One region of the Carnobacterium sp. GW821-FHT04C06 genome, then DNA from elsewhere that is predicted to be linked to it. Evidence: predicted binding sites of a transcription regulator. Region 1 holds the regulator's gene; each other region holds the start of a gene.
What was found. Region 1 encodes LexA, which represses DNA repair genes until DNA is damaged. Its sites were predicted from a motif close to CNAACANNTGTTNG; they were not measured.

Region 1 (4,826 bases):
TACAGACAAGTTTGGCATACCGCGTAAGCTAGATAGTTGCTCTACTGGTTCATGAGTCGGACCATCTTCTCCTACAGCGATTGAATCATGTGTAAACACATACGTTACAGGTGCTTTTGAAATAGCCGCTAAACGAATTGCTGCACGTAAATAATCTGTAAATACAAAGAATGTTCCGCCATAAGTTTTTGAACCACCGTGTAATGAAATTCCGTTCATTGCAGCTGACATTCCAAATTCACGAACACCGTACCAAATGTTGCGTCCTTCATATTGACCTGGTTCAAAATCTTTTTCACTAGCAACCATTGTATTGTTTGAAGCAGATAAATCTGCAGATCCACCCCAGAAAAATGGAATAGCTTTTGACAATGCTTGAATGGTTTCACTACCTGTCACACGAGAAGCAGCACTTTCGCCTTCTTCGTAAACTGGTAATTCTTTATCCCAATCAGTTGGTAAGTTCCCAGACATTGCTAATTCAAATTGAGCAGCTAATTCTGGATATTCAGCTTTATATGAAGCGAACAATTCATTCCATTCACTTTCTGATTTAGCTCCTTGATCAATCATTGTTTCTTTAAAACGTGTAGCTACTTCATTTGGAACAGTGAACGCTGGATAATCCCAACCGTAAGCTTTTTTAGTCGCTTCGATTCCATCCATTCCAAGTGGTGCACCGTGAACTTTAGATGTTCCTTCATTTGGAGCACCAAAGCCAATCACTGTTTTTACTTCAATTAAAGTTGGTTTTTTAGTTTCTGCTTTTGCTGCTTCAATCGCTTTTTCGATTTCAGCTAGATCATTTCCATCTTTAACTAAAATATGTTGCCAATTATACGCTTCAAAACGTTTGCCTACATTTTCAGTAAAAGCTTTTGAAGTAGGACCATCTAATGAAATATCATTTGAATCATATAATACCACAAGTTTGCCTAGCTCTAAATGACCTGCTAAACTTGCTGCTTCAGCTGATACGCCTTCCATTAAATCTCCATCACCACATAAAGCATAGGTATAATGATCAACGATTTGATGATTTTCTTTATTATACGTTGCCGCTAGATGGGCTTCTGCCATTGCCATTCCGACACTATTTGCAATTCCTTGTCCAAGAGGACCTGTTGTTGCTTCAACACCATCTGTATGATGTACTTCTGGATGACCAGGGGTTAAGCTATCCCATTGACGGAAATTTTTCAAATCCTCCATTGATAGTTTGTAACCTGATAAATGTAACAAACTATATAATAGCATTGAACCATGTCCTGCTGAAAGTACAAAGCGATCGCGATTTACCCATGATGAGTTGCTTGGGTTTACGTTTAAATGTTTTGTCCATAGCGTGTACGCCATTGGAGCAGCCCCCATTGGTAAACCTGGGTGTCCTGAGTTTGCTTTTTGAATCGCATCCATACTTAGTGTTCTAATCGTGTTTACTGCAAGTTGGTCAGTTGTATCGAACAATTAAATCATCCTTTCAGTTTTAATATCTCTATTTTACTGTTTTAAATCGTTTTACGCAACGCTTTCATAGAATTATTGTATTTATTTTAACGATTAAACGCCAAATTTTAACAATTGATAAAGCGTTTTCTACTTATATGTCTCATTTCCTTCTTATTTTTAGCGGTCGTGTAATCCTTTTTCTTTTTGAATTTGCTTTAACTTTTCAGGAGTAACGTCTGTCCCATCATTGTCGACAACTTTCATTCCTTCGATATGATTTCTCATTCCACCGCGGAAAGCTTGTAAATATTCTTCTCTTAATTCTTTTTGTTCTTGTTGCTCTGATAAGCTGAGGGTTTCGCTCTTAGACTTATTGGCTAGCTCGTTAATTCGGGCTATTTTTTCTTTAGATAGCATTTAATTCACTCCATCTCGTTTCATTTGACCTCTTAACTATATCAAAAATTAAGCTGAAAATATATCCATTTGCCTAAAAATTAGTTTATTCTTACAAAGCTTTCAAGACACTAGGAATAGAAATTTAATTTTCACCGAACATCTGTTTGAATTCTGTGATTATTTATGGTATTCTATAGTTAAGAAAATTGATAAAGAAACGAGGTGCATTTAATCATGCGTAAAACTCCAGAATCTAGACAAATTGAAGTATTACAGTACATACATGAACAAGTTCAACTAAAAGGGTATCCCCCAACTGTTCGTGAGATTGGTACTGCTGTATCTCTTTCTTCAACGTCAACGGTACATGGCCACTTATCACGTTTAGAAAAAAACGGCTTTATTCAACGAGATCCTAGTAAACCTCGTGCTATTGAGTTAACTGCACTTGGATTGTCTAAACTTGGTGTCCCAATGGATAAGATTCCCCTTCTAGGAACCGTTACAGCTGGTGAACCGATATTAGCAGTTGAAGAAGCCACTGATTATTTCCCACTACCTCCTCATCTGCAATATGCAAATGAAGCGTTGTTCATGCTAACTATTCGTGGTGAAAGTATGATCAATTGTGGAATTTTAGATGGCGATGCTGTAATTGTTCGCAAACAATCAAATGCTGATAATGGCGATATCGTGATTGCTATGACAAGTGAAGATGAAGCAACTTGTAAACGATTCTTCAAAGAAAAAGATCATTACCGCTTGCAACCTGAAAACGATGGAATGGATCCGATTATTCTTAGTGAAGTAACCATTCTTGGAAAAGTTGTTGGATTATACCGGAGTCACATTTTTTAAGACTTTCAGAGTTTCCTTTATTAGGAAGCTCTTTTTTAATGCTTTTTAGTTGTCTCTACAAATAATTGTGCTAAACTTTGTATATAAGGCTTTTTTTATTCTCACATAAGGAGGTTAAGTGAAATGGTTGCATTATTGTTTTATTGGTTTAGCTTATTGATTCAAGTTGCTTGGATTCTTTTAAGTGTTGGTCTTTCCGTTATGTACTTACGCAATAAAGAAAATGGAAATTTATGGGCATTTGCTGTTTTGAATATTCTTTCAATTATTTATAGTGGCATTGTCATCTGGATTTATAACACTTGGGATTTCGGCATTCAAACATCTAATTGGTTTGCAATTATCGTTGGTATTTTAGTTGTTTTAACGATTATCGAGTTTGTCCTAGGACGCTCTCCTAAAAATCCAAAATCAATCGCATAAAAAGAATCCCCTTCAGGTTAGAATCAATCTAACTTGAGGGGGATTTTTATTTTAGTAGTCCATTAAAGTGAAGATATCGTATCCTTCAATTTGAGCACGACCATTTAAATCTGTTAATTCGATTAAGAAAGCTGTTCCTACAACAATTCCACCTAATTTTTCGATTAATTGAATCGTCGCTGCAATGGTTCCACCGGTTGCTAGTAAATCATCACAAACCATCACTTTTTGACCTGGTTTGATAGCGTCTTTGTGAATTTGCAAAACATCTGATCCATACTCTAAACCATAGCTAACTTCAACTGTTTCTCTTGGCAGTTTGCCTTTTTTACGAGCAGGAGCAAAACCGATTCCTAATTCATAGGCCACTGGGCAACCTACAATAAATCCACGAGCTTCTGGTCCAACGATCATTTCAACGCCTTTGTCTTTTGCGTATTTTGCAATTTCGTTAGTTGCATAACGATAAGCTTCTCCGTCTGCCATTAAGGGTGAAATGTCACGGAAAATAATTCCTTTTTCAGGGAAGTCTTTTACATCTGCAATATATTGTTTTAAATCCATCTATAAATCCTCCATTCAAATTTTACGAGGCTTCATTAATTTGTTGTTTTAACCAGATTTCTAATTCTGCAAAATGGCTGTACAGCAAGATTTTTTCGGCTTCTATTTGATTTAGTCGTTTTTGGTAATTTTCTGCATCAGACAACTCTTTTTTTGGAGCATCTTTGACATAGTTCATTACGCCATTGTCTATTGTAACAAATCCTAGTTCAAAAAACACGTTAATCATGAAAATTAATAAGTTATCTTTGATTTTTAGATAATTTGCTAAAATAGACAGCTTATGTCGAATATCAACATCTTTGTGTGTGGCTACGAATTTAAATAATTCTCCAAATTGTGTTCGGCTTGGCATCCCATTTAGGTAACTTTCTGATTCACTAAAAAAGGCAGTAACTAACTTTTCTGGTGTATTTCCCCGAATCGTTGACGAAATCCATTCTAATTCGTTTGGACAATCGATAAATACAAAGGTTGAATGTTGCGTTTTAAAAGCTTCAGCATCTTCTTTGGACTCAATCAAAACACTTTCACTGCCCATTGGAACTTTATCATTATGAGTTTGGTAGCTTTTCTTATTATAAAATAGATAACAAGCTGCGCCTTGTACCCAAAGACCTGCTGCTAAATTGCTCCCTCTCAAATCAACAACTTGAAGTCCGTCCATTGCAATATCTTCAAGCATCAACTGAGGCTTACGGTTGCCATTCCATTCATTTATAGAAAGCTTCCCTACCAATGACACTTCCGAATGGTTATTAATTTCATCAGCAACTGTGCCTAATTGAAATCCAATCACGTCTAAATTCACATTGTTTTTTGTTGCTTTGAGTTTTAAATGGGCATTGTTGCCACCAATTTTACGTATATCTTCTGCCTGAACATGTTCAAGTAAGAAAACAGGCTTTGGATTGTCTGTACCAAATGGCGCTAAACTAGCCAATTCTTCAATCGTTGCAACGGTGATATCTGTTAATTCAATCGTTTCATCAATTACTAGTTCTTCATTCAAGTTTCCGACTAAATCATGCGTTAACGCATACTGATTTAGTTGTGTTTGTAAGGTCTCAATATGTTCAATTGGCAGTGTTAGACCTGCTGCCATATGATGTCCACCAAAATGGGTGGTTAAA
Region 2 (4,826 bases), on a different contig from region 1:
TTGAATCTGGTTCAGGCGAACCAAACACTAAAAAAGTTGCGACAGTTAAACGCGATAAAGTTAGAGAAATCGCTGAAACAAAAATGCCTGACTTAAACGCTGCAAATGTTGAATCTGCAATGCGTATGGTCGAAGGTACTGCAAGAAGCATGGGGATCACAATCGAAGATTAATCTTCATTAACCGCTTCTTACGTATCGACTCATAAGTTAATTTATTAGCTTTGAGGATTAAGTGGGAGGTAAAACCGTTATAACCACAATCAAGGAGGAAAAAGAACATGGCTAAAAAAAGCAAACAATATCAAACTGCCCTTAAGCAAGTTGATGTTACAAAAGCTTATTCAGTAGAAGAAGCAGTTGCTTTAGTAAAAGAAATCGATTTTGCTAAATTTGATGCAACAGTAGAAGTCGCTTATAGACTTGGTGTTGACCCTAAGAAAGCTGACCAACAAATTCGTGGGGCAGTTGTTCTTCCAAATGGAACAGGTAAAACACAACGCGTTTTAGTATTTGCTAAAGGCGAAAAAGCTAAAGAAGCAGAAGCAGCAGGCGCAGATTACGTAGGTGAATCTGATCTTGTTCAAAAAATCAGTGGCGGTTGGTTCGATTTCGACGTAATCGTTGCTACTCCAGATATGATGGGTGAAGTTGGTCGTCTAGGACGTGTTCTAGGACCTAAAGGATTAATGCCTAACCCTAAAACTGGTACTGTTACAATGGACGTTACAAAAGCAGTTAACGAAATCAAAGCTGGTAAAGTAACTTACCGCGTTGATAAAGCTGGTAATGTACAAGCTCCAATTGGTAAAGTATCGTTTAGTACTGACAAATTAATTGAAAACTTTAAAACAATCAACGATACAATGTTGAAAGTTAAACCTTCTTCAGCTAAAGGTCAATACATCAAAAACATTACTGTAACAACAACTTTTGGTCCTGGCGTAAAAGTTGACCAAAGTTCTTTATAATCACTAATTAAAATTTTACTTGACCTAGATGATTGTACTTGTTACAATCATCTAGGTTAATAAATATTTACCGAAGACAGTAGGTGACGCAAGTCTTAATTTCCTACCGAGGATCATACTATGTGCAAACATACAATAATCCCTCTATGTCTAAGGTGACATGGGGCTTTTTGCTTTTCTTGACTATAATGACTTGTTTTGCAAGCCAGAGTAGGTAAAGAAGTGAAAAATGAGTCTTATAGAAGTGGTCTTAAGACGATTTTTATAGTTCTTATTTTTAAATCCCCAGACAATCTATCAGGAGGTGAAACTTACACATGAGTCAAGCAGCAATCGCTACAAAACAAGTAATCGTTGAAGACGTAACAAAGAAATTTGAAGCAGCAGCTTCAATCGTCATTGTTGACTATCGCGGATTAACTGTTGAAGAAGTTACAGAATTACGTAAACAATTACGTGATGCTGGTGTTGAGATGAAAGTTATTAAAAACTCTATTCTTAGCCGTTCAGCTGAAGCAGCTGGTTTATCTGGTTTAGGAGATATCTTTAAAGGTCCTACTGCTATCGCATTCAGTAATGAAGATGTTATTGCACCTGCAAAAATCATCAATGAATTTGCTGAAAAAGCTGAAGCATTAGAGATTAAAGCTGGCGTTATTGAAGGTAAAGTTTCTTCAAAAGAAGAAATCGAAGCTCTTGCAAAACTTCCAAATCGCGAAGGTTTGTTATCTATGTTACTTTCAGTACTACAAGCACCAGTCAGAAATACTGCACTTGCTTTCAAAGCAGTGGCAGATTCAAAAGAAGAAGTGGCTTAATTACGAGTTACAATTTTTTTGAAACAAAACAAGCAATCTAAAAATATACCCAATAATGGAGGAAATTAACAATGGCATTAAACATTGAACAAATCATTGCTGATGTGAAAGAAGCAACAGTATTAGAATTAAACGACTTAGTAAAAGCAATCGAAGAAGAATTTGGCGTTACAGCAGCTGCTCCTGTAGCAGCTGCTGGTGTTGCAGGTCCTGCAGCAGCAGAACAAACTGAATTTACAGTAGAATTAACTTCTGCTGGAGATCAAAAAATTAAAGTAATCAAAGTAGTTCGCGAAGCTACTGGCTTAGGTCTTAAAGAAGCTAAAGCATTAGTTGACGGAGCTCCTACAGCACTTAAAGAAGGCGTATCTAAAGATGACGCTGAAGCTATGAAAGCACAACTTGAAGAAGTTGGAGCTTCTGTAGAAGTTAAATAATCATTTTTAATGATAGAAGAAGACACGCAGTTTACTGTGTGTCTTTTTTTTGTGGATAAATAAGATGCAATCAAAAAGTTATTCAGTTGTGGAAAACTTTTTTCCGGATTCTAACTTGCTATTCATCCACAGTAAAGAAAAACAAGTCATTTTTTGTGGATAAGTCTGTCTTTTTTCGAATGTATGTTCTATAATGTGGAGAGTTACATAAAGAGAGTAGGGTGCGTATGAATCAAAACAATCGGTTATCTGTTAGGAAATTAGTAGAGTTTGTATTGAAAAAAGGTAGTATTGATGAACGTTATACAGGTTCTGCGCATACTGCAATCGAGGGAACAAAGCTTCATCAGAAAATCCAAAAAGAAGCTGGGGATAACTATCAAAAAGAAGTGTTCTTAAAAAAAGAGCTGTTAATAAATCAGCGGAATTACTCCATCGAAGGACGAGCGGATGGCGTTGTCGAAGAAAAAAGTGGGAAATATTGGGTCGATGAAATTAAAACCTCTGAAATAGACTTTGATTTATTACCTGATAATACGCTTGAACGGTTTTGGGGACAACTTATGTGTTACGGCTATATGCTAGCTGTGGAAAAAGAATTAGCAGAGATTGAATTGCAGTTAACATACTATGAAACATTAAATGAAAAAATAACTCGAACTAGAAAAAAAGTATCCATCACTGAATTGACTTCTTTTTTTAATCATTTAGTGGAACAATATGAAAAATGGGTCATTTTTAATGACAATTGGCGTATTTTGCGCAATCAAACACTTAAACAACTTGACTTTCCTTATGGTGATTACCGCTCAGGACAAAGAGAACTTGCTGTTGCGGTGTATAAAACAATTTTAACTGAACAAAATTTATACTGTGAAGCGCCAACTGGAATTGGCAAAACAATGTCTACTTTATTTCCAGCGGTGAAATCGATTGGAGAAGAGAAAGCTGAAAAATTATTCTATTTAACAGCTAAAACCGTTACACGTCAAGTAGCAGAAGATGCAGTCGAACAAATGGAACGAAATGGAGCAAAACTAAAGAGCGTTACGTTAACGGCTAAAGATAAAATTTGTTTTTTAGATGAACGTAAATGTGATCCGAAGCACTGTATATTTGCAAGAGGCTATTATGATCGTTTGAATGAAGCGTTATTTGAATTGCTACAGCAAGAAAATCATTTTACAAGAGAGATTGTGGAAAGTTATGCTAGAAAATATACACTATGTCCATTTGAATTATCTTTAGATATTAGCTTATGGTGTGACATAATTATTTGTGATTACAATTATTTGTTTGATCCGATTGTGTATTTGAAGCGATTTTTTAACGATGAAAAGAATGAGTATGTATTTTTGATTGACGAAGTCCATAACTTAGTTGATCGTTCACGAGAGATGTTCTCTGCAAGCTTATCGGAACAAAAAATAATAACGATATACAGGGAGTTGTTGAAAGAAGATCAAAAGCAACGACGTGTGATGAACCGTTTAATAAAAGATTTTAAAAGTTTTAGAACCAACTGTGGCGAAGTGGAGTTTATGACTCAAAGTGAACCAGCGGATTTATTTTTAAAACATGTAGTTAAATTTACTGAGAACACAAAAGAATGGTTGCTGGTGAATCAACAAGCGAGTAGTCATTCGAAAATGTTAGAGCTTTATTTTGAAGCACTAACCTACTTGAAAATTTCAGAATTTTATGATGAACGATACGTAACCTATGTTCATTTAGTAGGGAAGGATATCACTATTAAGCAATTCTGTTTAAATCCCTCTTTTTTAATTAATCAAACATTGAAACGTGGAAAAGCATCAGTTTTATTTTCCGCCACACTGTCTCCAATCAACTATTTCGCGCAATTACTAGGAGGGAAAGAAAAGCCTTTAATGTATCAATTGCCTTCACCATTTAAGCAAGAACATCAATTGTTAGTAATTGCAAATTACATTGATACTCGTTACCAAGTGCGTCAAGCCAGCCACCAACCGATTGCCAACGCTTTGACTACAATGGTTACTCAAAAAAAAGGCAATTATTTATTCTTTTTTCCTTCTTATCAATATTTGGAATCGATTTATCAAGAGTTTGTCGAAAAGAATCCGACAGTAGAAACGGTGGTTCAAGGAAGGGTTATGGATGAACAGCAACGTGAATTGTTTTTACAGAAGTTTAAGAATAGGCCAGAATCGAATTTAGTTGGTTTTTGTGTACTAGGAGGCATTTTTTCAGAAGGAATCGATTTAAAAGGGGAACGTCTTATTGGTGTGGCTATAGTTGGCGTGGGATTAGCACAATTGAATGCAGAAGCTGATTTAGTTCAAAAATATTACCAAACAGAAAACCATGAGGGGTATCAATTTGCGTATCAAATTCCTGGAATGAACAAAGTTCTTCAAGCGGCAGGGCGCGTGATTCGAAGCGAAACAGATATTGGCGTTGTTCTATTATTAGATCAACGTTTTAATGCTAGAAGATACAGAGAGTTATTCCCAGAACATTGGCAACAAATCGAGAGTGTAAACAATGATAGAGAACTAAAGAGCCAGTTAATGAGATTTTGGAAATAAAAAAGATTATTATGGAAGAAATTTCTTTCAT
Region 3 (4,826 bases), on a different contig from region 1:
TGCAAAATCAGGGCCTTTTAAATACTTCATTAAATCTGCCACACTTGCTGAGCGATTATCAATCAAATGAATAGTTGCGTCAATTACTTCACCTAAGTTGTGAGAAGGAATATCGGTTGCATATCCAGCTGAAATACCAGTAGCTCCATTTACCAAAAGGTTTGGGTAACGAGCCGGTAAAACAGTTGGCTCTTCGTCAGTGTCATCAAAGTTTAATACAAAATCTACTGTTTCTTTGTCAATATCTTTTAAAAGTTCCGCCGAAATTTTAGAAAGACGGGCTTCTGTATAACGCATTGCAGCTGGAGGATCGCCATCCATACTTCCGTTATTCCCGTGCATTTCAATTAAAACTTCTCGTAATTTCCAATCTTGACTTAAGCGAACCATTGCTTCATAAACACTAGAATCTCCATGTGGATGATAATTCCCAATAACATTTCCGACTGTTTTAGCAGATTTTCTAAACCCTTTTTCTGCAGTATTGCCTTCAACATTCATCGCGTATAAAATTCGTCTTTGAACGGGTTTTAAACCGTCACGAATGTCTGGGAGTGCACGTTCTTGGATAATATATTTAGAGTACCTACCAAAACGATCCCCCATCACTTCTTCCAGGGTTAATTCCTGAATATCCGATCTAATCTCCATTTTCGCCACTTCCTTCTAGCTCATCTAATAATTCAACTTGCTCAATTTCCGGTTCAAGTGAATCCATCATTTGATTATTTTCTAAGATACTTCCGCCTTCTTCTAATGAGAATTCAACGTGGGATTCAATCCACTTACGACGTGGTTCTACTTTGTCTCCCATCAAGGTGGAAACACGACGTTCTGCTTGAGCAGCATCGTCAATTCGAACACGAATTAAAGTTCTTGTTTCTGGATCCATCGTCGTTTCCCATAATTGGTCGGCGTTCATTTCACCAAGTCCTTTGTAACGTTGTAAAATATATCCTTTACCAAAGGTTTTTGTTTTAGCTTCTAATTCTTCATCTGTCCAAGCGTATTCAATCACTTCTTTTTTACCGGTTCCTTTTGACAATTTGTATAAAGGCGGTAATGCGATATAGACTTTTCCAGCTTCAATCAACGGTTTCATATAACGATAAAAGAATGTCAATAACAGCACTTGAATATGGGCACCATCGGTATCCGCATCAGTCATAATGATGACTTTGTCATAGTTACAGTCTGCTAAATCAAATTCAGGACCAACACCTGCACCGATTGTATAAATCATGGTATTGATTTCTTCATTTTTTAGAATATCTTGTAGCTTCGCTTTTTCTGTATTAATTACTTTTCCGCGTAAAGGTAAAATCGCTTGAAATTTACGATCACGGCCTTGTTTAGCAGAACCTCCGGCTGAATCTCCTTCGACTAGATAGATTTCATTCCGTTTTGGATTTTTGCTTTGTGCAGGCGTTAATTTCCCTGATAAAAGCGATTCATTCTTTTTACGTTTTTTCCCGTTACGACTTTCTTCTCTGGCTTTTCTAGCCGCGTCTCTAGCTTCTCTCGCCTTAATGGCTTTACGAACCAACATTTGACTGACTTCGCCATTTTCAATTAAATAGAAACCAAGTTGTTCCCCAATAACAGCATCAACAGCAGCTCTAGCTTGCGGAGTACCTAGCTTGCCCTTTGTTTGTCCTTCAAATTGAAGAAGATCTTCAGGGATACGCACAGAAATGATTGCAGCTAATCCTTCTCTAAAGTCGCTTCCTTCTAAATTTTTATCTTTTTCTTTTAATAAACTTACTTTGCGAGCATATTCATTAAAGGCTTTTGTTAAAGACGCTTTCATACCCGATTCGTGTGTACCACCATCTTTTGTTCGCACATTATTAACGAAGGACAAGATATTTTCTGAATAGCCATCATTGTATTGAAAAGCAAATTCAACTTCGATTTGGTTGTTTTCGCCAGAAAAATAAGCAACTGGATTTAATGTATCTTTTTCTTCATTTAAATACTCAACAAATTCTTTGATGCCTTCTTCGTAATGGAAAATCTCTTGTTTTTCAGTTCGCTCATCAATTAGCTCAATTTTTAAACCCTTTAATAAGAAAGCAGATTCTCTTAAACGTTCAGATAAAATATCGTATGAATACTTAACTGTCGAGAAAATAGTTTCATCTGGTTTAAAGTGCACGATTGTTCCATTTTTTTCTTTTGTGGTTTTAACTTTTTTTAATGTATCAGCGGGAATTCCGCCATTTTTAAATTTTTGTTGATACATTACACCATCACGAACGATGGTAACAGTTAGCCATTCTGATAGAGCATTTACAACGCTGGCACCAACACCGTGAAGTCCACCTGACGTTTTATAACCACCTTGTCCAAACTTTCCTCCCGCATGTAACACAGTAAAGATTACTTGTACGGTTGGAATTCCTGAAGCATGCATCCCAACTGGCATCCCACGTCCATTATCCTTAACGCTTACACTATTATCCTTGTGTAAAGTTACAGTGATTTCAGTTCCATAACCGGATAAAGCTTCGTCTACTGAATTGTCTACAATTTCATAGACTAAGTGATGCAACCCTCTACTATCGGTTGAACCGATGTACATTCCTGGGCGTTTTCTGACAGCTTCCAGTCCTTCTAGAACTTGGATTGCTTCATCGTTGTATTCCATATTTATTTTTTTTGGCATTCTCAAAACTCCTTAGACCATAGAAAATAGGCGCATATTACTTGTATAACTGGCGCATCTACACAATGATACTCTATCTTTCAAGTAATGGAAAGCGAAAATCATCTTTTTTACTAAACTATCGAAAATACGTTCGCTTTATTTGAGAAAACTTTTATTTTCAGTTTTTATGTAATTTGATTTAAATTCACATTACTAAATAAGGTTAAAGCACAGTGTTTTTATACGTTCATCTAACATGAACTGCTTCTTTAATCTAACGCATTCTTTTGAAAAAAGCAAATCTAAATCGTGAATTTCAGTAATTTAACTAGTAAAGACTACGCTAAAATGCTAAAATATTGCGAGTGAAGGATATTTTGAAGTTATAAGGAGCGAATTCATTTGCTGAAAATCATAATTATGTTTGTTATCGCCTATTTATTAGGATCGATTCCGTCTGGTGTCTGGATTGGAAAATTATTTTATAAAAAAGACATTCGCCAATTTGGTAGTGGCAATTCTGGAACAACGAATACGTACCGTGTTTTAGGAAAAACAGCTGGAACCATTGTTTTAGCGATGGATATTTTAAAAGGAACGTTGGCTGCAAGTTTGCCTTATTTCTTTCATAGTGACATTAACCCATTGATTATTGGACTAGGCGCCATTATTGGTCATACATTTCCAATTTTTGCTGAATTTAAAGGTGGCAAAGCCGTTGCGACAAGTGCTGGGACATTGCTAGCTTATAATCCACAATATTTCATTATCTGCGCTTGCCTATTTGTCACACTGATTTACCTGACTCGAATGGTGAGCCTATCAAGTATGTTAGGAATGTTGATTATTGCCCCACTTAGTCTCGTATATCACGATTGGATTTTAACAACCATTGCTTTTATTTTATTATTTTTCATTACGTATCGTCATAAAGACAATATTAAGCGCATTAAAAATGGCACTGAAAATAAAGTACCTTTTGGCTTAGGCTATAAGAAAACAACTAAAAACTAGCAAAAACCTCTTATGGATTGAACAATTCAATCCATAAGAGGTTTTTTATTAATTTACAGTTATTTCAAAAGCTGCTTCAAATGATTTTTGAGGGGCCAATGTTTGAATACCTAATTTTTCTTCAATCTTGCCGGTAGCATTCATATCATCTGCAATTCCAAACCATGGTTCGATGCAAACAAAAGGAGCGTCCGTTTGGGGTGGCGACCAAATGCCCACATACGGAAAGTCAACGAATCGAACAGCTACAGAATGTTCTGTTTTTTCAGATTTAATGGTAAAAATATTTTCACCTTTCGTTTCATAAATCATTGCATCATTATCGAATAAACTACGGGTCAAAGCAATATCTGTATTTGTTTGAGCCAATGTTTTACATGGTGTATTTAAATACGCTCCTGACAACGGAATCGTTGTTCTGGTTTTTCTTGGTGAAAAAGAAAAATAGTAGTCTTCAAACGTCGTATCAGTTGTCAACGGAATATTAAATCCAGGGTGTGCGCCAATTGAAAAATAAAGTGGCTCATCAGAAGCTGGATTTTCAACATGATAGGCTGTTGTCACAGTATTCCCAGTTAAAGTATACGTAATCAGCAAATGAAACGCATATGGGTAGCGCTCTTTAGTACTTGGACTATCTGATAATTTCAATGTCACGGTGCTATCTGTTTGATGCATTATTTCAAATTCACAATCTCGTGCAAATCCGTGCTGACCCATTGGGTATGTTTTTCCAGCCACTTCGTAGCGGTCTTCTTTTAAACGTCCGACAAATGGGAAAAGAACAGGAGCATGTCTCCCCCAGTATTTGGGATCTGCTTGCCATAAATACTCAATCTTGTTGTCTTTTCTTTTAATACTGGTAAGTTCTGCGCCTTTAGTTAAAATAGTAACGGTTAATGTATCATTTTCAAGTTTGATCATAATCCTTTCCCTCCTTTTAATGCATTCAATAAAATTGATTATATCATAGTTTAACTCTTTATTTGAAACCATTTTCAGCTTTTAGGTAAATTTAAATAAAAAATGATTTCGATAAACTTTATCGAAATCATTTTTGTTTAATAAACAGATTCTTTAGCAAGGGCTTCTATAAATTTTGGATTATTTACCCGAATATAGGTCCCTTTCATTCCAAGTGAACGAGATTCAATAATCCCAC

Region 2: a site for LexA is predicted at 2,402-2,415, ahead of AC07SW_RS06550 (ATP-dependent DNA helicase). Genes of this name have one in related genera too.
Region 3: a site for LexA is predicted at 2,791-2,804, ahead of parE (DNA topoisomerase IV subunit B). Genes of this name have one in related genera too.

Annotation. Positions count from the first base shown of each region.
Region 1 covers NZ_JBWKTN010000005.1:98,876-103,701, forward strand. The annotation lists gene tkt (transketolase) at 1-1,467, opposite strand, end outside; gene AC07SW_RS09900 (DUF896 family protein) at 1,627-1,866, opposite strand; gene lexA (transcriptional repressor LexA) at 2,083-2,706, shown strand; gene AC07SW_RS09910 (hypothetical protein) at 2,830-3,129, shown strand; gene AC07SW_RS09915 (adenine phosphoribosyltransferase) at 3,181-3,693, opposite strand; gene recJ (single-stranded-DNA-specific exonuclease RecJ) at 3,716-4,826, opposite strand, start outside.
Region 2 covers NZ_JBWKTN010000003.1:246,180-251,005, reverse strand. The annotation lists gene rplK (50S ribosomal protein L11) at 1-173, shown strand, start outside; gene rplA (50S ribosomal protein L1) at 281-970, shown strand; ribosomal protein L10 leader region at 1,023-1,152, shown strand; gene rplJ (50S ribosomal protein L10) at 1,288-1,788, shown strand; gene rplL (50S ribosomal protein L7/L12) at 1,860-2,225, shown strand; gene AC07SW_RS06550 (ATP-dependent DNA helicase) at 2,453-4,795, shown strand.
Region 3 covers NZ_JBWKTN010000001.1:135,488-140,313, forward strand. The annotation lists gene parC (DNA topoisomerase IV subunit A) at 1-651, opposite strand, end outside; gene parE (DNA topoisomerase IV subunit B) at 641-2,668, opposite strand; gene plsY (glycerol-3-phosphate 1-O-acyltransferase PlsY) at 3,056-3,664, shown strand; gene AC07SW_RS00645 (aldose 1-epimerase family protein) at 3,713-4,591, opposite strand; gene codY (GTP-sensing pleiotropic transcriptional regulator CodY) at 4,726-4,826, opposite strand, start outside.